Regions from separate parts of the Peteryoungia glycinendophytica genome, predicted to be linked through region 3. Evidence: riboswitches for the same ligand, from Rfam matches in the RefSeq annotation. Region 3 holds a riboswitch; each other region holds the start of a gene.
What was found. A riboswitch is a leader RNA that binds a small molecule or an ion and turns the genes downstream of it on or off. The one in region 3 is predicted to bind thiamine pyrophosphate.
Positions count from the first base shown of each region.

Region 1 (7,319 bases), on a different contig from region 3:
CAGGCCGCGACGATGTCGGTGATGCGCACCACGGTGTGGTGCTGGCGGTGACCGCGCGTACGCTTAGAGTTCTGGCGACGACGCTTCTTGAAGGCGATGACCTTCTTGCCGCGATTGTGCTCGACGACTTCGGCCTTGACGGAGGCGCCGGCAACGAAGGGCGCGCCGATCTTGGCATCTTCGCCTTCGCCGACGATGAGAACTTCGGTGAATTCGATGGTTGCACCAGCTTCGGCTTCCAACTTTTCGATGGTCAGCACGTCGTTGGCGTTGACGCGGTACTGTTTACCGCCGGTCTTGATGACTGCGAACATTTTTTATCCTTTCATGTTCGTTCCGGCTCTCCTCTTGGAAGGGGCCGTCTTTTTGCCAGTCGGAGGAGCAGAGACTTTCTCTGCCGGTTCATTCCCGCGAGAGCGAGGCTTTCAAGAGGTATCGCTACACCTTTTAAGTCGAGGGTCGCATACGTGAGGGACCTAGAGCTGTCAAGATAAAAGCTGGAAAAACCGTCGCATTCACTCTTGCATGGGGTTTCAGTTGCCGCTATGAGACAGCCCGCGCCATGAAGCGCCGACCAGTGTGACCGGAGAGGTGGCTGAGTGGTCGAAAGCACCGCACTCGAAATGCGGCATACTCGCAAGGGTATCGTGGGTTCGAATCCCACCCTCTCCGCCATTGTGAACCTTTGTCCATACCGAAGACATAGGTAACATCGTGTACCTAAGACATGGGTAACATCCTTGCCGAAGGAGTTGTCGATGGTTTGCAAAGTCCTCTGTTCCAGGTCGATATATCCCAGATCATAGTGCATGAAGCTGACGAGAAAATGCCGTCATCGACTCTTGGATGCCGACCTTCTGGCCTGCCATGACGACTGAGATGTTGATCTTCTTGCGATGCATGCAGATGCGACCGCAGGAGGTGACTGTGACATCTGTGTCGTGGAACGGATTATCAACCTGCCGTGATCGCTTTCGAGTGCCGCGACCGTCGCGAACGGCATCTGTCCGGTCCCGCGGTTCAGCAAAAAAGACTTTCAATAATGCTCGATCATCGGATCGAGGGAACAACCGCTCCATTCTTGGCACCACGGACATCCAGATGGTTCTTGCTATACCGCCGTAGAGAGGCGTAGCGTGTCTCGATCGAAGCGGACCATTCCGACTGCTGCGTCGGTGGAAATGATACCGAATCCATCCGCACTCAGTCCCGTGATGGCTGCGAACTCCAGAACAGGGAAAGTCATCATGGCCAAAGGTCAGCAGCGGTCGAACCGCGAAGTGAGAAAGCCTAAGAAAGACAAGGAGAAGCCGTCTGCGGCCCCTGTGTCGAGCTTCAACACGCAGATGAAGAATGCGGAGTCCTCGACTCCCAAGAAGCGCTGACACCGAAAGGCGGGAGACCCTTGCCTTCAGACGGGCTTGGTATTCCAAAAGGGTACTCGGTCTCCCATCCCAACCGCACCGGACACTCGAGCGCTCAAAATCCTCCGGGTGGTCGTAAAGTGGGGGGCTGACCGCTGCTTGCTCCTTGAGACAGTTCTGCTCACAGCACTTTCAAACCGCTTTCCCTTTGCCCCTGACATGCGCTATGGGCAGGCCCATGACTCCTTCGTCCTTCACCATTCTTCTAGGTGGTCATCTGACCGTGACGGATCGCCTCAAGGCTCTGACCCAAGGCAGTCGTGCGATTGCCGCGGATAGTGGCATGCGGCATGCTTTAGCGCTCGGGGTCGTTCCCGAACTCTGGGCAGGCGACTTCGACAGCAGCGACGCAAGCCTTGTTGCGCAGTGGCCGCAAGTCGAGCGTCGCACCTATCCTGCCGCCAAGGCTGCGACCGACGGCGAGATTGCCGTCGCCGAGGCGATTGCCCGGGGTGCAACGCGGTTGATTTTTGCAGGTGCGCTCGGCGGTGAGCGCTCGGACCATGCCTTGCAGCACTACCTGAATGCGCTTGGCCTTGTCGAAGATGGGTTCGAGGTGGTGCTGACCTCCGGCGACGAAGAGGCCTATCCTTTTGCAGACGAGAGCCAGCTCGAGCTGGAATTGCCGAAGGGGGCGTTGTTCTCGGTTCTGGGTTTTACCGCGCTTGAAGGTCTGACGATCCGCAACGCGCGCTATCCGCTCACCGATTTTTCGCTGGCCTTCGGATCGTCGCGCACCATTTCCAATGTCGCCGAAGGTCCCATTTCGGTCTCGCTCACCCGTGGCCGTGCCGTCCTTCTGGCACGCCCTTACGATTTTTCCGGAGCCTGAAGCCTTGGCGCCTCCCATTCTGAAACTCGACGATATCTACCTATCCTTCGGCGGTACCCCGCTCCTCAACGGTGCCGGGCTGCAGGTTGAACCAGGCGACCGGATTTGCCTGGTCGGGCGCAACGGTTCGGGCAAGTCTACGTTGATGAAGATTGCCGCCGGTCTGGTGGAGGCACAGTCGGGGGAGGTTTTCCGTCACCCGGCCTCCACCATCCGTTATCTCGAGCAGGCACCTGATTTTGCCGGTTACGGCACCGTTCAAGCCTATGCCGAGGCAGGGCTTGGGCCGGGTGATGATCCGTACCGCGTGACCTATCTGCTGGAGCATCTGGGTCTGACCGGTCAGGAAGATCCGACGCGGCTTTCGGGTGGTGAAGCGCGGCGCGCAGCGCTTGCGCGCGTGCTGGCGCCCGAGCCTGACATTCTGATGCTTGATGAGCCGACGAACCATCTCGATCTGCCGACGATCGAGTGGCTCGAAGGCGAATTGCAGAAGACGCGAAGCGCGCTCGTCCTGATCTCGCACGACCGCCGCTTCCTAGAGAAGATCTCGACCGCCACGGTCTGGCTGGACCGCGGGCTGTCGCGCAGGCTTGCCCGTGGCTTTTCCTATTTCGAGGAATGGCGCGACAAGGTGCTGGAAGAGGAAGAAATCGAGCAGCACAAGCTCGGCCGCCAGATTGAGCGCGAGGAGCACTGGTTACGCTACGGCGTCACTGCGCGGCGCAAGCGCAATATGCGGCGACTGGGCAATCTCCAGGCGCTGCGTGCGGACTATCGGGGCCACAAGGGGCCGCAGGGCACAATCCAGGCTGCCGTCAGCGAAGGTCGCGAAAGCGGAAAGCTGGTCGTCGAGGCAGACAAGATCACGAAAACCTATGGTGACAGGACCATCGTCGCGCCCTTCTCCATCCGCGTGCATCGCGGCGACTGCATCGGTCTGATTGGCCCGAACGGTGCCGGCAAGACGACGCTTCTGAAGATGCTAACCGGCCAGTTGCGGCCGGACGGTGGGGTGATCAAGCTCGGGACGAACTTGGAAATCGCGGTTCTCGACCAGAAGCGCGAAGACCTCAATCCGGACGATACGCTGGCCCATTACCTGACCGACGGCCGTGGTGAGAATCTGCTCGTCAACGGCGAGCAGAAGCATGTCACCGGCTACATGAAAGACTTCCTTTTCCAGCCGGAACAGGCTCGCACGCCGATCCGTAATCTATCCGGCGGTGAGCGGGCCCGGTTGATGCTGGCGCGGATCATGGCAAAGCCATCGAACCTGCTGATCCTCGACGAGCCGACCAACGACCTTGACATCGAGACGTTGGATCTTTTGCAAGAAATTGTCGCGGGTTATGCAGGTACGGTCATTCTCGTCAGCCATGACCGTGATTTCCTCGACCGCACTGTGACCTCGACCATTGCGCCCGCCAATCCGGATGCCCCCGATGGCCGTTGGATCGAATATGCCGGTGGCTATTCGGACATGCTGGCCCAGCGCAAGGGCGTCGAGGACGAACGCAAGCGCGCCGAAAAAGCCGAAAAGGCTAAGGCGCAGGACATGTCTGGCGCAAAGACCACCGAAGCTGTCTCCAAGAGCAAGGGTAAACTGTCGTTCAAGCAGAAATTTGCTCTCGAAAATTTGCCGAAGGACATGGAAAAGGCGGAGAAAGAGATTGCCGCGCGCGAAGCCAAGATGGCGGATCCCAATCTCTTCTCGAAGGACCCGGCGACCTTCGCCCGGCTCGCTGCCGAAATGGAGAAGCTTCGCGCCGACATTACCCGCTGGGAAGAGGAATGGCTGGAGCTCGAGATGCTGCGCGAGGAACTCGAGGGGTAGAAGACCGCTTCACCTCGGGGGATCCATCATCCGCTCGAGATGCACCAACCTTGCTCCCGTTGCCTTGGCAAAGGCGGCGGAACGACCAATGTAGAGCAGGGAGGCGTCGGGCATTTCGCCGAGCAAAGCTGCCAAACGGATTTCGGTGTCCGGCTCCAACCCCTCCAGCACATCGAATAGCACGACCCAGCGCGGTTTGCGCAGAAGCATATTGGCAAAGGCCAGCGCCATCTGCTCATCCTTGTCGAGGAGCCTTTCCCAGCGGGCACGCTCGTAAAGACGGCCGCCAAGATTTCCAAGCCCCACCTTCTCCAGGGCAAGCTTCATGTCGGAATCGGTGAAGTTCGCGGAAGCCAAGGGGTAAGCGAGCAGACTGCGCAGGCTTCCCTCCGGCAGGTAGCCGATCTGTGGTATGAAGAGGATGTCCGTCGCTGCGGGGAGAAAGATCTTGCCCTTGCCGAACGGCCACAGGCCAGCAAGCGCATTGAAGAACAGCTTGCGATTCACGCCCTGGTCGCCGTTGACCATGACATGCTGGCCGGGAGCGATCTCGACGTCTCTTTCGACGAGGCGGAACGCGCCGCCATTGTTCTCGCCCTGCAAGCGGGAGCCGATCTCGAGCCCTCTCAGACGCAGTGCGCCATCCTCTGACGGTAAGATTTCGATCCTGCCTGGCATCTGCTCCGCATTGTCCATCGCATCGAGAGCAGCGCGGAAGACCGTGACGCGGAGGAGTGCTGCGCGCCAGTCGGCAATCTGCCCAAAATTGTCGACATACCAGCGCAGAGCCGAATAGACTTGGGTAAAGGCCGCGGCCGCCATCATCAGGCCACCGAAGGTGATGGTCCCGGAAAAATAGGCTGGCGAGGCGATCAGGATCGGGACGATGATTGCCAGCCAGCCGAAGCCTGCGGTCACCCAGGTGAGATTGGTGAGCGCGAGGGCGAGGTTGCGGATCGAGCCCAAAACGCCGTCCAGCGTTTCATGGATATGTCGCTTTTCGGCGTCTTCTCCGCGCGCCACGGCGATGGCGTCCAGGTTCTCGTTGGCGCGCATGAGGGAGAAACGTAAGTCGGCCTCGCGGGCATAACGCTCAGCATTCAGGTTCGACAGCCGATGTCCGACGAGGCGGCTCAAAAGCGAGGCGGCAAGGGCATAGAGAATGGCACCCCACACCATGTAACCGGGGATCTGAAAGCTCCAGTCTCCCAGCTTGAAGACGAGGTCGCTCGATAGGCCCCAGAGGACCCCGATGAAGCTCACCAGAAGAATGGTCGCATTGAAAAGACCGATCGACAGTGACGTTGTCATCTCTGCGAGCTTGCGCGCATCTTCGTGCAGGCGCTGGTCCGGGTTTACGCCGAGCGGGCTCGCCATGGAGAGGCGAAAGGCGCGACGTCCCGCAAGCCACTGGTCGATGACGTCGCGCGTCAGACCCTCCCGCATGTGCAAAGCCGTCATCTGGTTCAACCAGGCCTGGATCACGTTGAGCACGAGAAGCACACCGGCGATAACAGCGAAGTTGCGAAGTTCCTGCAGAAATGCCGGCAGGTTTCGCTGCTCCAGCGAATTGTAGAACGGCGCGTTCCAGTGGTTCAGCATCACGGTGCCATAGGCGGTTGCCAGGATGACAGCGACCAATGCGAAGGCGAAGACGAGGATGCGATTGCGAATTGCAGAGTGCCAGAAGCTATCCAAGGCGATGGCTATCTGGCGGCGAAAGCTCCCTTCGACGGCGGCAACAATCTGATCGACTGAGATCGGCCCTCCGCTCGTTTCACTCGTCATGCCATCAAGCCTCGAAAACGTTCAACTACAGTCTGTTGACTGCATAGCATGGCGAGATTGCGTTTGGCTTACCGTAGCACCAAGAGGTCTGCCATCTTGCGCTCCCCAACCTGCCGCGCTATTTCCATGACTGCTCTAACGGGGTGCCTTCTGATCCGCCGTGATCGGAATGCTGAGAGGCGTCAGCCAACCCGCGGAACCTGATCCGGTTAACACCGGCGGAGGGATTAGACGCGTCGATTGTAAACGCCCTATCCCGATATCATTGATCTTTTGGAGGAGGGCGTCATGCCGTCACATCTCGCTAAATTTGTTCGCGTCGGCCTTGCCGCAGCCTTGTTGCCAACCGGTCTATCCGCGTCGGCGCAGGCAGCTGACAAGGTTCTGACTGTCTATACCTATGAAAGCTTCATCTCCGAATGGGGACCGGGGCCGAAGGTGAAGGAAGCCTTTGAAAAGACCTGCGATTGCAGCGTCAATTTTGTCGGTGTTGCCGATGGAGTGGCCCTTCTGACCCGTCTCAAGCTTGAAGGTCAAAGCTCCAAGGCCGATGTCGTGCTGGGGCTGGACACCAATCTGGTGGAGGAAGCCAAGCAGACAGGATTGTTCGATAAGGCTGTGATCGACACGTCGACAGTGAAGGTTCCTGGGGGCTTCAGCGATGATGTGTTCGTGCCTTACGACTACGGTCATTTCGCAGTGATCTACGACACCCAGGCGATCCAGACGCCGCCGAAGAGCCTCAAGGAATTGGTCGAGGGTGACCCGAACCAGAAGATCGTCATTCAGGATCCCCGCACTTCGACGCCAGGCCTCGGACTCTTGCTTTGGGTCAAGTCCGTCTATGGCGAGAAGGCGCCCGAGGCCTGGGCCAAGCTGAAGAACCGTGTTCTCACGGTGACCCCCGGTTGGTCGGAAGCTTATGGTCTGTTTACAAAGGGGGAGGCGCCGATGGTATTGTCTTACACAACATCGCCGGCCTACCACATGGTCGCAGAAAATACCGAGCGCTATCAGGCAGCGGATTTTTCAGAAGGTCATTACATTCAGATCGAAGTTGCCGGCATTTTGAAGAACGCGCCGGATAAGGATCTTGCGCGGCAGTTCCTCGCCTTCATTCTTGAGCCCGGTTTCCAAGATACTATTCCGACGAACAACTGGATGATGCCGGCTGCTGATACGTCCGAGCCGCTGCCGGATGCCTTCGGCAAGCTCGTTCAGCCGAAGACGACCTTCCTGATGAGCCCGGCCGAAGTGGCGGCCAATCGTCAGGCCTGGATCGACGAGTGGCTGAAGGCGATGACGCTCAACTGACCCGCTGATGCTGCGCCCGCTGCACCAGTCGTGGCGTGTAAGACTGCCTGCTCTCGCGGGCGGTCTTTTTGTCTTGATGGTGATCTCTGGCTTCGTCGGGGTGGCGCTCGTGATGCTTCTGTCG
Region 1 covers NZ_VFYP01000002.1:423,441-430,759, reverse strand. The annotation lists gene rplU (50S ribosomal protein L21) at 1-314, opposite strand, end outside; tRNA gene FJQ55_RS16645 (tRNA-Ser) at 586-675, shown strand; partial or broken gene FJQ55_RS24010 (hypothetical protein) at 721-962, opposite strand; gene FJQ55_RS23440 (hypothetical protein) at 1,248-1,385, shown strand; gene FJQ55_RS16635 (thiamine diphosphokinase) at 1,603-2,256, shown strand; gene FJQ55_RS16630 (ABC-F family ATP-binding cassette domain-containing protein) at 2,261-4,093, shown strand; gene FJQ55_RS16625 (ABC transporter ATP-binding protein/permease) at 4,103-5,881, opposite strand; TPP riboswitch at 6,011-6,125, shown strand; gene thiB (thiamine ABC transporter substrate binding subunit) at 6,170-7,195, shown strand; gene thiP (thiamine/thiamine pyrophosphate ABC transporter permease) at 7,203-7,319, shown strand, end outside.
Region 1: another riboswitch for thiamine pyrophosphate. It lies ahead of thiB (thiamine ABC transporter substrate binding subunit); the one in region 3 lies ahead of thiD (bifunctional hydroxymethylpyrimidine kinase/phosphomethylpyrimidine kinase).

Region 2 (7,319 bases), on a different contig from region 3:
AAATCTTGTCCTTCATGCCCGCCATGCCCGGCATCATGCCCATGATCCCGCCCATGCCGCCCATGGCCTGCATCTGCTTGATCTGCTCGGCCAGGTCGTTGAGGTCGAACTTGCCCTTGGCCATCTTCTCGGCCATGGCGCGGGCTTTTTCCGCATCGATATTCTCGGCGGCCTTCTCGACCAGCGAGACAATGTCGCCCATGCCGAGAATGCGGTCAGCGATACGGCGGGGGTGGAACTCGTCGAGCTCCGTCATCTTTTCGCCGACGCCGATCAGCTTGATCGGCTTGCCGGTGACGGCACGCATCGAGAGCGCCGCACCGCCACGGCCATCGCCGTCCATGCGGGTCAGAACGAGGCCGGTGATGCCGACGCGTTCGTCGAAATTGCGCGCCAGATTGACGGCGTCCTGCCCGGTGAGCGAGTCGGCGACGAGCAGGATTTCATGCGGCTTGGCGCGAGACTTGATCTCGGCCATCTCGATCATCAGCGGCTCGTCGATATGCGTACGGCCGGCGGTGTCGAGGATGACCACGTCATGGCCGCCGAGCTTGGCCGCTTGCACAGCACGCGATGCGATATCGGTCGGCGACTGGCCGGCGATCACCGGCAGCGTATCGATGCCGGTCTGGACGCCGAGCTGACGAAGCTGTTCCTGGGCGGCCGGCCGACGCGTGTCGAGCGAGGCCATCAGGACCTTCTTCTTCTCGCGATCGGTCAGACGCTTGGCGATCTTGCCCGTGGTGGTCGTCTTACCAGAACCCTGCAGACCGACCATCATGATTACGACGGGGGCCGGTGCGTTGAGGTCGATCGACACCCCTTCGGTGCCGAGCATTTCGACCAGCTCGTCATGGACGATCTTGACGACCATCTGCCCGGGTTTGATCGACTTCAGAACGGCGGCACCGACGGCCTTTTCGCGGACCTTGTCGGTGAAGGAGCGGACGACTTCGAGAGCGACGTCGGCCTCGAGAAGGGCACGACGGACCTCGCGCAGAGCAGCCGAGACATCCGCCTCGGACAGTGCGCCACGGCCGGTCAGTCCATTCAGAATGGATCCAAGACGGTCCTGGAGGTTTTCAAACATCGGCTCTTCCTTGCATGGTTCGGGGAAACCCAAACCTCGGTCTTCTCCACGCGGAAAACAAGACGCAAAGCCAAAAAGCACCCGAGGGCGCATCGCGCTGTCGGGTGTTGACCTCCGGGATCTCTTTACACCTTTTCGGGTCCCGGTCGGCGGCTCGGAGTTCTCGTCTCTTCGCAGATTGCGGCGGATAAACAGGAAAACACCCGGGAAGTCAAGCGAAGTCCCGATTTCCGGGGAGATCGCGGCCATCCGACAATCCGCGCCACGCCTATTGCCGTAGAAACGGCAGAACCACATATGGGTGAGCCATGAACAGACGCAGTTTTTTCAAATGGTCAGGCTTCGGGCTCGTCGCCGCTGCAATCGGAGGTCTCGGCTTGCGCGAAGCACAGGCGGGCAATCGCTATTACACCGGTCCGATCTCGGATCATTTCGACGGCAAGGTGTTCTTCAACCCGGGCGGCGAAGAGCCCCGTGGCTTCACCGATCTCCTGCGCTGGCAGCTCGGCGGCGGCAAGATAGACTGGCCGAAGGCCGTGGCTGCGGCCGATTTCGTTACGACCAGGCCGGAGCCGCGTGTCGAAGGGAGCCGACTGGTCGTCACCATGGTCGGCCATGCAACGCTTCTCATCCAGACGGCGGGGCTCAACATCCTGACCGATCCGGTCTGGTCGGAACGGGCAAGCCCCGTCTCGTTTGCCGGACCGAAGCGCAACAATCCGCCGGGTGTCGCTTTCGACGATGTGCCGAAGATCGACATCGTGATCGTCACGCACAACCACTACGACCATCTCGACATCGCGACCCTGAAGCGACTGATCGAGCGCGACAGCCCGCGCCTCGTCACGCCGCTCGGAAACGACACGATCATTCGCAGCGACGTGCCTCGGTTGGAGGCTGACGTCATGGACTGGGGTGACCGGATCGAGATTGGCAACGACGTCACCATTCATTGCGAGCCCTGCCACCACTGGTCGGCGCGCGGTATGGGCGACCGTCGCATGGCGCTCTGGGCGGCCTTCGTTCTGGAGACACCGGGCGGCAAGATCTACCATATCGGCGACACCGGCTATGCCGAGGGCAAGCATTATCGCGAGCTCAAGGCCAAGCACGGCGACATCAGGCTCGCGATCATGCCGATCGGTGCCTATGAGCCTCGCTGGTTCATGAAGGCGCAACATCAGAACCCGGAAGAGGCGATCGAAGGCTTCCGCTTGAGCGGTGCATCCTTCGGCATCGGCCACCATTTCGGCACCTTCCAGCTGACCAATGAAGGGATCGACGATCCGCCGAAGGCGCTTGTGACCGCCATGTCGGCAGCGGGTATCGGCAATGACCGCTTCAAGGGATTGCGACCAGGCCAGCAGTTCGAGGTGCCGCGCGCCGGCGCCTGAATGTTACCTCCCGCGTTGACAGCGGGACCGCTTTTGACCACACTTCACGCATTCACCAGGGGTGTCCCGACAAGGGGCTGAGATATCGCTACGCCAATCCCGCTAAGGACCATGGCAGCGCGGTGACCCGTTGAACCTGATCCAGTTCATACTGGCGTAGGGACGGTGCAAGCGCTGCAAAACGACGATTCGAAAACCCGAATCCCGTGGCGTCTTTCCATCATTCCGGCTGACATGACTGGGTCTCCAACCTGAACACTTGGAGCTCCACGATGAACATTGCCCCTAACTTCTCAAAGCCCGACGTCACCACCGGGCCACTACCCGCTTCGACCAAGATCTTGTTGGCAGGGGACATGCACCCTGACATTCGCGTGCCCCTGCGCCAGATCGCGCTGCACCCGACCTCCGGCGAACCGCCCGTAAATGTCTATGACGCATCAGGCCCCTATACCGACCCGCAGGCGACCATCGCCATCGACCAGGGGCTTGCCCGGCACCGGATAGCCTGGGTGGAGGCACGCGGGGATGTCGAGGCCTATGACGGGCGTGCCGTGAAGCCCGAGGACAACGGCTTCGTCTCGGCCGATAAGCTGACTCCGATGTTTCCCGTGAATCATCGTCCACTGCGCGCAACAGGCGGCAAGGCGGTGACCCAGCTTGCCTATGCCCGCGCCGGCATCATCACGCCGGAAATGGAATATGTGGCGATCCGCGAAAACCTTGGCCGGAAGGCTGCAAGGGAAGCGCTTGTCCGCGACGGCGAGAGTTTCGGCGCCGCGATCCCCGATCACGTGACGCCGGAATTCGTCCGCCAGGAGATCGCCTCGGGCCGGGCGATCATCCCGGCCAACATCAATCATCCCGAACTGGAGCCGATGATCATCGGCCGGAACTTCCTGGTGAAGATCAACGCCAATATCGGAAATTCCGCCGTCACCTCTTCCATGGCCGAGGAAGTCGAGAAGATGGTCTGGGCGATTCGCTGGGGGGCCGATACGGTCATGGATCTCTCGACCGGCCGCAACATTCACAACATCCGCGACTGGATCCTGCGCAATTCACCCGTGCCGATCGGCACCGTGCCGCTCTACCAAGCGCTGGAAAAGGTCGGCGGCATCGCCGAAGACCTGACCTGGGAGGTCTATCGCGACACGCTGATCGAGCAGGCCGAACAGGGCGTCGACTACTTCACCATCCATGCCGGCGTGCGGCTGCATTACATCCCGCTGACCGTCAACCGCGTGACCGGCATCGTTTCGCGCGGTGGTTCGATTATGGCCAAGTGGTGTCTGCATCATCACAAGGAGAGCTTCCTCTACGAGCATTTCGAGGAGATCTGCGACATCTGCCGCGCTTATGATGTCTCCTTCTCGCTGGGCGATGGCTTGCGCCCCGGCTCGATCGCCGATGCCAATGATGCCGCCCAGTTTGCCGAACTGGAGACGCTGGGTGAGCTGACCAAGATTGCCTGGGAGAAGGATTGCCAGGTGATGATCGAAGGCCCCGGCCATGTTCCCATGCACAAGATCAAGGAGAACATGGACAAGCAGCTGAAGACCTGCGGCGAGGCCCCCTTCTATACGCTGGGGCCGCTGACGACGGATATTGCACCCGGCTACGACCACATCACCTCCGGCATCGGGGCGGCGATGATCGGCTGGTTCGGTACGGCGATGCTCTGCTATGTGACGCCGAAGGAGCATCTGGGTCTGCCCGACCGCGACGACGTGAAGACCGGCGTCATCACCTACAAGATTGCGGCCCATGCCGCCGACCTCGCCAAGGGGCATCCGGCAGCGCAGCTGCGCGACGATGCGCTTTCCCGCGCCCGCTTCGAATTCCGCTGGGAAGACCAGTTCAACCTGTCGCTCGACCCGGAAACGGCGCGCTCCATGCATGACGAGACGCTGCCGAAGGAGGCGCACAAGGTGGCGCATTTCTGCTCGATGTGCGGGCCGAAATTCTGCTCGATGCGCATCTCGCATGACATCCGCGCCGAGGCCCAGAAGGAGGGCCTGACCGCCATGGCGGAGAAATACCGCGCCGGCGGCGATCTCTACATGACGGCGGACGAGGTCGCAGCGCTCGAAACGGGAGAGCGGCCATGACCGTTCTGGTGAAGGGCGCCGGTGTCGCGGGGCTGGCGACGGCGCTGGAACTGGCGCGCAGGGGTATCGCCGTCGAGGTCGTGGAGCGCCGGGCCGATATCGGGCTTGGCGCCTCCCATTGGGCGGGCGGCATGCTCGCCCCCTATTGCGAGCGGGAGGCGGCGGAAGAGATCGTGCTGACATCGGGTCTTGCCGCTGCCGACTGGTGGGACGAGGCCGTGCCGGGTCTCGTCCAGCGCCGGGGCACGCTTGTGCTGGCTAATCCCCGCGATCTCGCCGACCTCAAGCGCTTTGCGACCCGCACGCGCGGCCATCGCTGGCTGGGCGCGGACGAGATCGCAGAGCTTGAGCCGGATCTCAAAGGCTGTTTCGGCACCGGCCTCTTCTTTTCAGAGGAGGCGCATCTTCATCCACGCCAGGCCTTGCGGGGTCTGTATGAAGCCGCACGGAGGCTCGGTGTTTCCTTCCGCTTTGGGGAGGAGGCGGACGAGGCTGTAGGCTATTCAACGACCGTCGATTGCCGGGGACCACAGGCGATCGGCGAGATCGAAGGATTACGCGGTGTGCGCGGAGAGATGCTCTATCTGGAAACAGGCGATGTTGCCCTCTCCCGTCCCGTGCGCCTCCTGCATCCCCGCCACCCCCTCTACATCGTGCCGCGCGGCAACGGACTGTTCATGCTGGGCGCGACCATGATCGAGACTGACGACGACGGGCCGATCACCGCGCGCTCGATGATGGAGCTGCTCAACACCGCCTATGCGCTGCACCCGGCCTTTGCCGAGGCGCGCATCGTGGAAACCGGCACCGGCATCCGCCCGGCTTTCCCGGACAATGTGCCCCGCCTTATCGACACCTCCGAAGGCCTGGCAGTGGCCGGTATGCACCGCCACGGCTTTCTGCTGGCACCGGCCCTGGCGCGCGAGGCGGCGGAAAGGCTGACGAAGTTGGACGCTTCTGAGCGAAGGAGGACCGCATGAAGCTCACCGTCAACGGAGAAGCCCTGGAGCTCGATGCCGGTAATCTGGCCGATCTGCTCGCAAAGCTCGACTACGAGGGCGACTGGCTGGCAACCGCCGTCAATGGCGAGCTGGTTCATCGCGAGGAGCGATCCACGCATCACTTGAAGGAGGGCGATCGGATCGAGATCCTTTCGCCCATGCAGGGAGGCTGAGATGGCCCTGGAACTCTATGGCAAGGCAGTCTCCTCGCGCCTCTTGCTCGGCACCGCGCGCTACCCCTCGCCTGCGATCCTGGCCGAAGCCGTTCGGCGCTCGAAGACCGAGATCGTCACTGTCTCGCTGCGCCGGGAGACCGCAGGCGGCAAGGCGGGCGGGGCCTTCTTCCAGCTGATCCGCGATCTCGGTGTGCATGTCCTGCCCAACACCGCCGGCTGCCACAGCGCCCGAGAGGCGGTGCTGACGGCAAAGATGGCGCGCGAGGTCTTCAGCACTACCTGGATCAAGCTTGAGGTGATCGGCCATCACGACACGCTGCAGCCTGACGTTTTCGAACTCGTGGAAGCGGCGAAGATCCTCGGTTCCGAGGGCTTCGAGGTTTTCCCCTACACGACAGACGATCTGGTGGTCGGGGAAAAGCTGCTCGCCGCCGGATGCCGTGTTCTGATGCCATGGTGCGCGCCGATTGGCAGTGCCATGGGCCCGCAGAATCTGCCGGCGCTCAAATCCATGCGGGCGGAATTTCGCGACGTGCCGCTGATCGTCGATGCCGGCATCGGTCGCCCCTCCCATGCGACAACAGTGATGGAGCTTGGCTATGACGCCGTGTTGCTCAACACCGCTGTTGCCTCGGCCGGTGATCCGGCCGCGATGGCAGAGGCTTTTGCCAAGGCGATCGAGGCAGGACAAATCGCCCGTCAAGCCGGTATGCTGGAACCGCGCGACATGGCGGTACCGTCAACACCCGTCATCGGAAAGGGGGTCTTCGTATGAAGCTCGATCCCTTCTACCTCATCGTGGACAATGCAGACTGGATCGAGCGGCTGGTGCCGCTGGGGGTCAAGCTGGTGCAGCTGCGGATGAAGGACGCCGAGGAAAGCGTGCTTCGCCAGCACATCCGCCGCGCCCGGCAATGCTGCGCCGACCACGGCTGCCACCTCATCGTCAACGACTACTGGCAGATCGCCATCGACGAGGCCTGCGGCTTTATCCATCTCGGCCAGGAGGATCTGGCAACGGCAGACCTCGCAGCCATCCGCAGCGCAGGCCTGAAGCTCGGCCTCTCGACCCATGAAAAGGCCGAGCTCGAAACGGCGCTGGCTGCCAAGCCTGACTATGTCGCTCTCGGCCCCGTCTATCCGACGGTCCTGAAAAAAATGCCCTGGGCGCCGCAGGGTCTGGAACGGCTGACGGTGTGGAAGGAAAGGATCAGGCCCCTGCCCCTGGTCGCGATCGGTGGTCTTCGTCCCGACCGGCTACCCGGCGTCTTTGCGGCAGGTGCTGACAGTGCGGCGGTGGTGACAGACATTACCTTGCATGCCGATCCTGAGGCGCGAACCCGGGAATGGCTTGAGGTAACCGAACCATGGCGTTGACCATGCACGCGTGGTTTTGGCCGCTCTACTGGTAATTCGCTTGCATTTCCGCCATATAGGCTGAAAATGCAGCTTGCTGGAGTGACGATGTCGGATCGGGTCGAATTCGCGAGGATGAACGGGCTTGGCAACAAGATCCTGGTCGTCGACATGCGCGGTCGCACCGACCG
Region 2 covers NZ_VFYP01000002.1:361,543-368,861, reverse strand. The annotation lists gene ffh (signal recognition particle protein) at 1-1,090, opposite strand, end outside; gene FJQ55_RS16330 (MBL fold metallo-hydrolase) at 1,399-2,484, shown strand; TPP riboswitch at 2,532-2,665, shown strand; gene thiC (phosphomethylpyrimidine synthase ThiC) at 2,757-4,595, shown strand; gene thiO (glycine oxidase ThiO) at 4,592-5,575, shown strand; gene thiS (sulfur carrier protein ThiS) at 5,572-5,769, shown strand; gene FJQ55_RS16310 (thiazole synthase) at 5,771-6,547, shown strand; gene FJQ55_RS16305 (thiamine phosphate synthase) at 6,544-7,149, shown strand; gene dapF (diaminopimelate epimerase) at 7,237-7,319, shown strand, end outside.
Region 2: another riboswitch for thiamine pyrophosphate. It lies ahead of thiC (phosphomethylpyrimidine synthase ThiC); the one in region 3 lies ahead of thiD (bifunctional hydroxymethylpyrimidine kinase/phosphomethylpyrimidine kinase).

Region 3 (7,319 bases):
GTGGATCGCCATGCAGATGGCGGGTGCCCCGGCATGAGCCTCTTCACCCGCGAAGGATTTACCGCTTTTGTCGAGAGCCTTCCGGCCACCAGTCAGGTCGACCAGTGGGATAGCCGGGTCGGCAAAGTCGGGGACAAGGTTTTCGGCCTTCTGTCCGATAACGACCGGCACCTGGCCTTCAAAGTCAGCGAGGAAAGCTTCGAGATCCTGACCGCCTTGCAGGGCGTCTCGCAGGCGCCCTATTTTGCCAAGCGGAAATGGGTGAGCGTCGCCCCGGATACCGAGCTTCAAGAGGCCGAGCTTACGGAATATCTGCAGCGATCCTACCGAGCTGTCGCCGGCAGTCTGACACGCAAGCTCAGGCGGGAACTGGGGATCGACGACTGAGGCCTAAGATCAACCGGCAAGCGCGACCGACCGGATCTGTGGCATGTCGATCCGTGCGGATACCGGCTTGAACTCCGCTGCCTCCAGGCCCTTGGCGCTCAAGATGACGGCACTCGAGGGCGGAATTTCCACCCAGGTGTCGGCTTCGTCGTTAAGCGGTTCGGACACCAGGCAGTAGCTGCCCTTCGGCCCCATGGGCGCGGCGTAGAGCGTCGGGGCGAACTCATCGGTCGAGTAGCGGACGGCATAAAGCGTCTCGCCGTCCGAGAAGGCGGCGGTCATGCGGACGCGGGCTGCGCCGGTCAAATGCAGGCTGATCTGCTCGACGAAGCCGACCGCCTCGCTCATGGCCGTCAGCGGGCGCTCCCTCAGGCCAAACTGCAGGGCAAGCAGGAAAAGCAGTTCGCTGTCCGTTGTGCCGACGCGGGCATTGAAATGGGCGTCATCGAGCATGGCTTCCATGGGTCGGCGGATGCGATCGAAATGGTCGATCTGGCCATTGTGCATGAAGGACCAGGTGTCGTGCACGAAGGGATGGCAGTTGTCGCGGCGGGTCGAGCCGTGGGTGGCGGCGCGAACATGGGCGAGGAAAAGCGGCGAGCGGATCTGGCGCGCGAGACTTTTCAGGTTGCAGTCGGACCAGGCCGGCAGGACGTCACGGAAACGGCCGGGCTCCGGCCGGTCGCCATACCAGGCGATGCCGAAACCATCGGCATTGGTGGCCGTCTTGGCGCGGGTCGCGCAATGGGACTGTTCGATGAGCGAGTGGGCAGGCGAGGTGACGAGTTCCTCGAGGAAGATCGCTTCTCCGCGATAGGCTGCCCAACGACACATGCGTTTCACAACTCCGGAAGGCGCCGACACGAAGGCTGCCCGACGCCAGTGTTCGCCTGATAAACTAACGATTCGCAAACATCTCCACTTTCATGACAGAAATTTGTCGGCGGCAGCAATTGTTTTTTGCAGTGCAGCACGGGCAAATGTGAACACTGCGTTCCGTCCGGTCCTGCTGCGCCCACCAGGAAGAGCGGCTATATTGCGCCTCAATCACCGCATTTCGGCCCGAGGAGCCAGTCCCGATGTCCATTCGTCCCGTCAAGCATGAGAGCCGCGCCACTCCGACCATGGAAGGCGCCGGCGTGAAGCTGCACCGCGTGTTCGGGTTCGGCGATCCCTCGATGACCGATCCCTTCCTGATGATGGACGATTTTCGCAACGACGATCCGGGCGATTATATCCGCGGCTTCCCCTGGCATCCGCATCGCGGCATCGAGACGATCACCTATGTGTTGGCGGGTACCGTCGAACACGGCGACAGCCTGGGCAACCAGGGCATGCTGGGTGCCGGCGACCTGCAATGGATGACGGCCGGCAGCGGCATCATGCATCAGGAAATGCCGAAGGGCGATTTTGCCGGCCGCATGCACGGCTTCCAGCTCTGGGCCAACCTGCCCTCGTCGCTGAAGATGACGAAGCCGCGCTACCAAGACATCAAGTCGGCCGACATTCCTGTCGTCGTGGATGACGACGGTACGTCGGCGCGGGTCATCTGTGGTGACTTCTGGGGCAAGAGCGGCCCTGTCGACGGCATTGCCGCAGAGCCTGTCTATCTCGACATCTCGGTGCCACCCGGCAAGCGCAAGACGTTTCCGGTCGACACCTATCGCTCCGCCTTTGCCTATATCTTCGCCGGCTCCGGCTCGTTCCGCGATGCGTCAAAACCCTTCGGCGTCAAGGTCGAGAAGGAATATATGGGCGAGGAGCTCAACATCCGTGACCTCTCCGGCAATCGCACGCTCGTCGTTTTCGACACCGGCGACGAAATCACCGTGCAGGCCGGCGAAAAGGGCATTCGCTTCCTTCTCGTCACCGGCAAGCCGATCAAGGAGCCGGTCGCCTGGCATGGCCCGATCGTCATGAACAGCCGCGAAGAACTGATGCAGGCGATGAAAGAGCTGCAGAACGGAACTTTCATCAAGGCCGATCATTAACCTCCCGCAGTCAAGTTCATCTCGCCCGGCGTCCTCCAGCGCCGGGCTTTTCTTTTCAGGGGGATGCGATGCGGGTGACGGGATCATGCCAATGCGGCGAAGTTCGCTACGAAGCGGAGATCGATCCGGAGCGGATCGGGATCTGTCACTGCACCGACTGCCAACGCCTGACCGGGTCTGCCTATCGCGTGACGGCGGCGGCCATCACTGGCAGCCTTCGCCTCGTCTCCGGAGAGCCACGGCGCTACCGCAAGTTCGGTGACAGCGGAAAGCCGAGCGACCAGTTCTTCTGCGGCGACTGCGGCTCGCCGCTCTGGCGCGAAAGCGCCGATGGAGAGATCGGCATCCGGCTCGGCACCATAGACCAGCGACGAGAACTCAAGCCTCGCCACCAGACATGGCTCGGCTCCGCCCTGCCCTTCGTCTTCGATATCCGCGACCTTGAGTGCCACGCCGACAGCTGAAAATTTTCAGTTCCTCTGATCGGCTGACCACAGAGCATGGAAATGATGCACCGGGCCGTGGCCCGATCCGACAGACAAACTGCCCGAGGTGCGGACAGCCTCTTCCAACCATGCCTTCGCCACGCTGACCGCCTCCTGCGGTTCGAGCCCTTTGGCGACTTCCGCCGCGAGCGCGCTCGACAGCGAACAACCGGTGCCATGGGTATTGCGCGTGGCAATGCGGGACGCCTCAAACCAGGTCACCTGCCCCTCCGTCACCAGAACATCCGGGCTCTCGCCACCGGCGAGATGTCCGCCCTTGACCAGCACGCCCTTCGCCCCGAGCGCCGTCAGCCGCACGGCCTGGGATTCCATGATGCGCCGGTCGGAGGCTTCCGGATCGCCCAGCAGGGCTGCAGCCTCGGGCAGATTGGGAGTCACAAGCGTTGCGAGCGGCAGCAGACTTTCTTTGAGGACGTCAACGGCCGCGGGATCGAGCAGTGCCGCGCCGCCCTTGGCGATCATCACGGGGTCGAGCACGACCGGAATTCCGCGATGGGGTTTCAGCGCTTCGGCCACCGCGGCGGCGATGCCGGCATTGGCGATCATGCCGATCTTCACCGCATCCACCCTGACATCGGCAAAGACCATGCGGATCTGCTCCTGGACGAAGTCCGGATCGAGCGGGCGAACAGCCGAGACGCCTTGCGTGTTCTGGGCGGTGAGCGCGGTGATCACGGCCATCCCGTAACAGCCCCGGGCGGCAAAGGTTTTTAGATCGGCCTGGATGCCGGCACCACCGGAGGGATCGGAGCCGGCGATGGACAGGACGTTGCGGATCGGATTGGTCATCGGCGCGCTCCCTTCGACGGTGGAGCGGCGGCGGACTCGGGCAGCCAACTGCCGGATAGACCGAACGACTCCCTCCGCCAGCATGATCTGGGTCAGGTTCAAAGGGTGCTTCTCAGCCCGGCTTTCGCAGGACGCCCCTGTCTGCTTCCTGTCTATCCCAGAGCGTTCCGCCTGTCACGAGCGGACCTTGTCTTTGATCAATTCATTTGCCGCTTGCCGCCAAATTGGCTACCTGCCTCTCGTTCCCCCAGCATCAGGTGCACGCTCTTGACCCTTTCCCCCTCGCCTCTCCCCACCCGCTCCTACCACGGCTTCCTCTTCGACATGGACGGAACGCTGCTCAACTCGATCGCCGCCGCCGAGCGGGTCTGGGGCCGCTGGGCGGCGAAAATGGGGCTCGATGTCGAGGCTTTCCTGCCGACCATGCATGGCAAGCGCGGCATCGACACGATCCGGGGGCTGAACCTTCCGGGCGTGGATGTGGTCGCCGAAGCGCTGGAAATCGAGCGCGGCGAAATCGAGGATGTCGAAGGGATCGTGCCGATCCCCGGCGCGATCGACTTCCTGAACGCGCTTCCGGCCGAGCGCTGGGCGATCGTCACCTCGGCGCCCTCGGCGCTTGCCCGCGCCCGCATCGCGGCCGCCGGCCTGCCACAACCGCTCAAGATCGTTACGGCGGAAGACGTCAAAATCGGCAAGCCGGATCCCGCCGGCTACAGGCTGGGCGCAGAGCGACTGGGCGTCGATCCGACCCATTGCCTAGTGTTCGAGGATGTGATGGCGGGCGTGCTGGCCGGAGAAGGCGCCGGCGCGGATGTCATGGTGATCACGGCCACCCATACGCATCCGCTGGAAACACGCCATCCGAGCCTGCACGGCTATGAGGGCGTGACGGTGGATGTCGATGGTGAAGGGCTGATCCGGCTGCGTCGCCGCTGAGGCCACTGCGAGGCTGGCTTAGATGACGGCAGAGCGGCATGCGCCCTATGGAGCGCATGCCGGGTGCGTGAGCCGATCACGCCGCCTTGGCAACGTGATATTCCTTGATGGCGACCATCTTGATCGCCGGATAGCGCTCGGCTTCGTAACGCAGCGAGAACTGGTCCTGCGCCATGAAGACGGGATCGCCATCGAGATCGCGGCAGATATCGCCGCGGCGCTGGGTCATGAACTTTTCGAGATCATCCTTGTTGTCGGCCGAGATCCAGCGGCAGACGGAGAAGCGCGACATTTCGAAGGAGACCGGCAGGGTGTATTCTGCCGACAGGCGTTCCTTCAACACGTCGAGCTGCAGCGCGCCGACGACACCGACGATGGCCGGTGAACCGTCTTCCGGCGAAAAGAGCTGCACGACGCCCTCTTCGGCCATCTGCTGCAGAGCTTCCTTGAGCTTCTTCGCCTTCATCGCATCTTCCAGCCGCACGCGGCGCAGGATTTCCGGCGAGAAGTTCGGCACGCCCTGGAAGACGAGATTCTCGCCTTCGGTCAACGTATCGCCGATGCGGAGTGTGCCGTGGTTGGGGATACCCACCACGTCGCCGGCGAAGGCGGTGTCGGCCAGCTGGCGCTGCGAGGCGAAGAAGAATTGCGGTGCCGTGAGCCCCATCAGCTTGCCGGTGCGGGCGAGCTTCGCCTTCATGCCGCGTTCCAGCTTGCCGGAGCAGATGCGGGCAAAGGCGATGCGGTCGCGGTGGTTCGGGTCCATGTTGGCCTGGATCTTGAAGACGAAGGCCGTCATCTTTTCTTCCGAGGCATGCACCGTTCTGACATCAGCCACCTGGTCGCGCGGCGGGGGCGCATAGGCGCCGAGCGCATTGATCAGATCGCGCACGCCGAAATTCCGCAGCGCCGAGCCGAAGAAGACGGGTGTCATGTGGCCTTCCAGGAAGGCCTTCTGGTCGAAGGGACGGCAGGCCTCGACCGCCAGTTCCAGCTCGTCGACGAAAGCCGCGCGTTCGTTTTCCGGCAGGTGATCGGCGACGCTCTGCGGACCGTTGACCTTGCTCGGCTCGGCCTGGGTGTCACTGCCGCGGAAGGTGCTGTTGGCCAGATTGTAGGAGCCGCAGAAGCTCTTCGAGCGGCCGACCGGCCAGGTGATCGGGGCGGTATCCAGCGCGAGCTTCTCTTCGACCTCGTCGAGGATCTCGAAGATGTCCCGGCTTTCGCGGTCCATCTTGTTGACGAAGGTGATGATCGGGATGTCGCGCATGCGGCAGACTTCGAAGAGCTTCAGCGTGCGCGGCTCGATACCCTTGGCGGCGTCGATGACCATGACGGCGGCATCAACGGCGGTCAGTGTGCGATAGGTGTCGTCGGCGAAGTCTTCGTGGCCGGGCGTGTCGAGAATGTTGAAGACATTGCCTTCGTATTCGAAGGTCATGACCGAGGTGACGACCGAAATGCCGCGCTCGCGCTCGATCTTCATCCAGTCCGACCGGGTCTGGATGCGGTCCTTCTTGGCCTTCACTTCGCCGGCGAGCTGGATGGCGCCGCCGAACAGCAAGAGCTTTTCAGTGAGCGTCGTCTTGCCGGCGTCCGGGTGGGCGATAATAGCAAAGGTGCGGCGGCGGGAGACCGCCTCTGCGAGCGTTTCAGCCATGTCTCAGGAATTCCTTTTGGTCGGCGGTTATCTAGCGTTTCGACGGCCAATATGCAATTGAGCGCGCAAACAAAGGAATCCCGCCCATGTCCGCCATTCGCTCCGATGTCCTTGGTCCCATGCTCAATCTGAAGCGTCTCTCCCATGGCGAGGGGATCGATCTGCCCACTTACGAAACGCGAGGTGCTGCGGGCATGGATCTGAGAGCTGCCGTTGCCGAGGATGCGCCGATGACTTTGGCGCCGGGAAAGCGAGCCTTGGTCCCGACCGGCTTCATCTTCGAGATCCCCGAAGGCTTCGAGGCGCAGATCCGGCCACGCTCCGGCCTTGCCCTCAAGAACGGGATCACTTGCCTAAACACGCCCGGCACGATCGACAGCGACTATCGCGGAGAGGTGAAGGTGCTGTTGATCAATCTCGGCGACGGGGATTTCGTGATCGAGCGCGGCATGCGGATCGCCCAGATGGTGATTGCGCCGGTGACGCAAGCGCGGGTGGCCGAGGTGACCGAGACATCCGACACGGCGCGGGGTCCCGGCGGGTTCGGGTCGACGGGTGTATGAGGGCCCATCTCAGCGCTGCGCTTCCATCGCCATGCGGACCGCCAGCCCGGCGAGCACGGTGCCCATCAGCCAGCGCTGAACCACCATCCAGACCGGCCGTCCGGCGAGAAAGAGGGCGATGGTGCCGGCAGACAGAGCGATGAGGCCATTGCCGGTGACGGCTATCGCGATCTGCGTAAAGCCCAAGATCAGCGACTGGGTGAAGACGCTGCCGAGCGTGGGGTCTACGAACTGCGGCAGGAGCGACATATAGAGGATGGCGACCTTCGGATTGAGCAGGCTGGTGACAAAGCCCATGACGAAGAGTTTTCGCGGGCTATCGATCGGCAGGTCACGCACCTGGAAGGGCGAACGACCGCCGGGGCGGAGCGCTTGCCAGGCGAGCCAGCCGAGATACAGTGCGCCGCAGAACTTCAGGATCTCATAGGCCAAGGGGACGGCGAGCAAAAGCACGGTGATGCCGCAAGCGGTCAAGAGCATGTAG
Region 3 covers NZ_VFYP01000001.1:311,930-319,248, reverse strand. The annotation lists gene coaBC (bifunctional phosphopantothenoylcysteine decarboxylase/phosphopantothenate--cysteine ligase CoaBC) at 1-37, shown strand, start outside; gene FJQ55_RS01595 (MmcQ/YjbR family DNA-binding protein) at 34-387, shown strand; gene FJQ55_RS01590 (class II glutamine amidotransferase) at 397-1,221, opposite strand; gene FJQ55_RS01585 (pirin family protein) at 1,467-2,378, shown strand; gene FJQ55_RS01580 (GFA family protein) at 2,447-2,842, shown strand; gene thiD (bifunctional hydroxymethylpyrimidine kinase/phosphomethylpyrimidine kinase) at 2,849-3,673, opposite strand; TPP riboswitch at 3,726-3,822, opposite strand; gene FJQ55_RS01570 (HAD-IA family hydrolase) at 3,941-4,612, shown strand; gene FJQ55_RS01565 (peptide chain release factor 3) at 4,689-6,272, opposite strand; gene dut (dUTP diphosphatase) at 6,359-6,835, shown strand; gene FJQ55_RS01555 (LysE family translocator) at 6,845-7,319, opposite strand, start outside.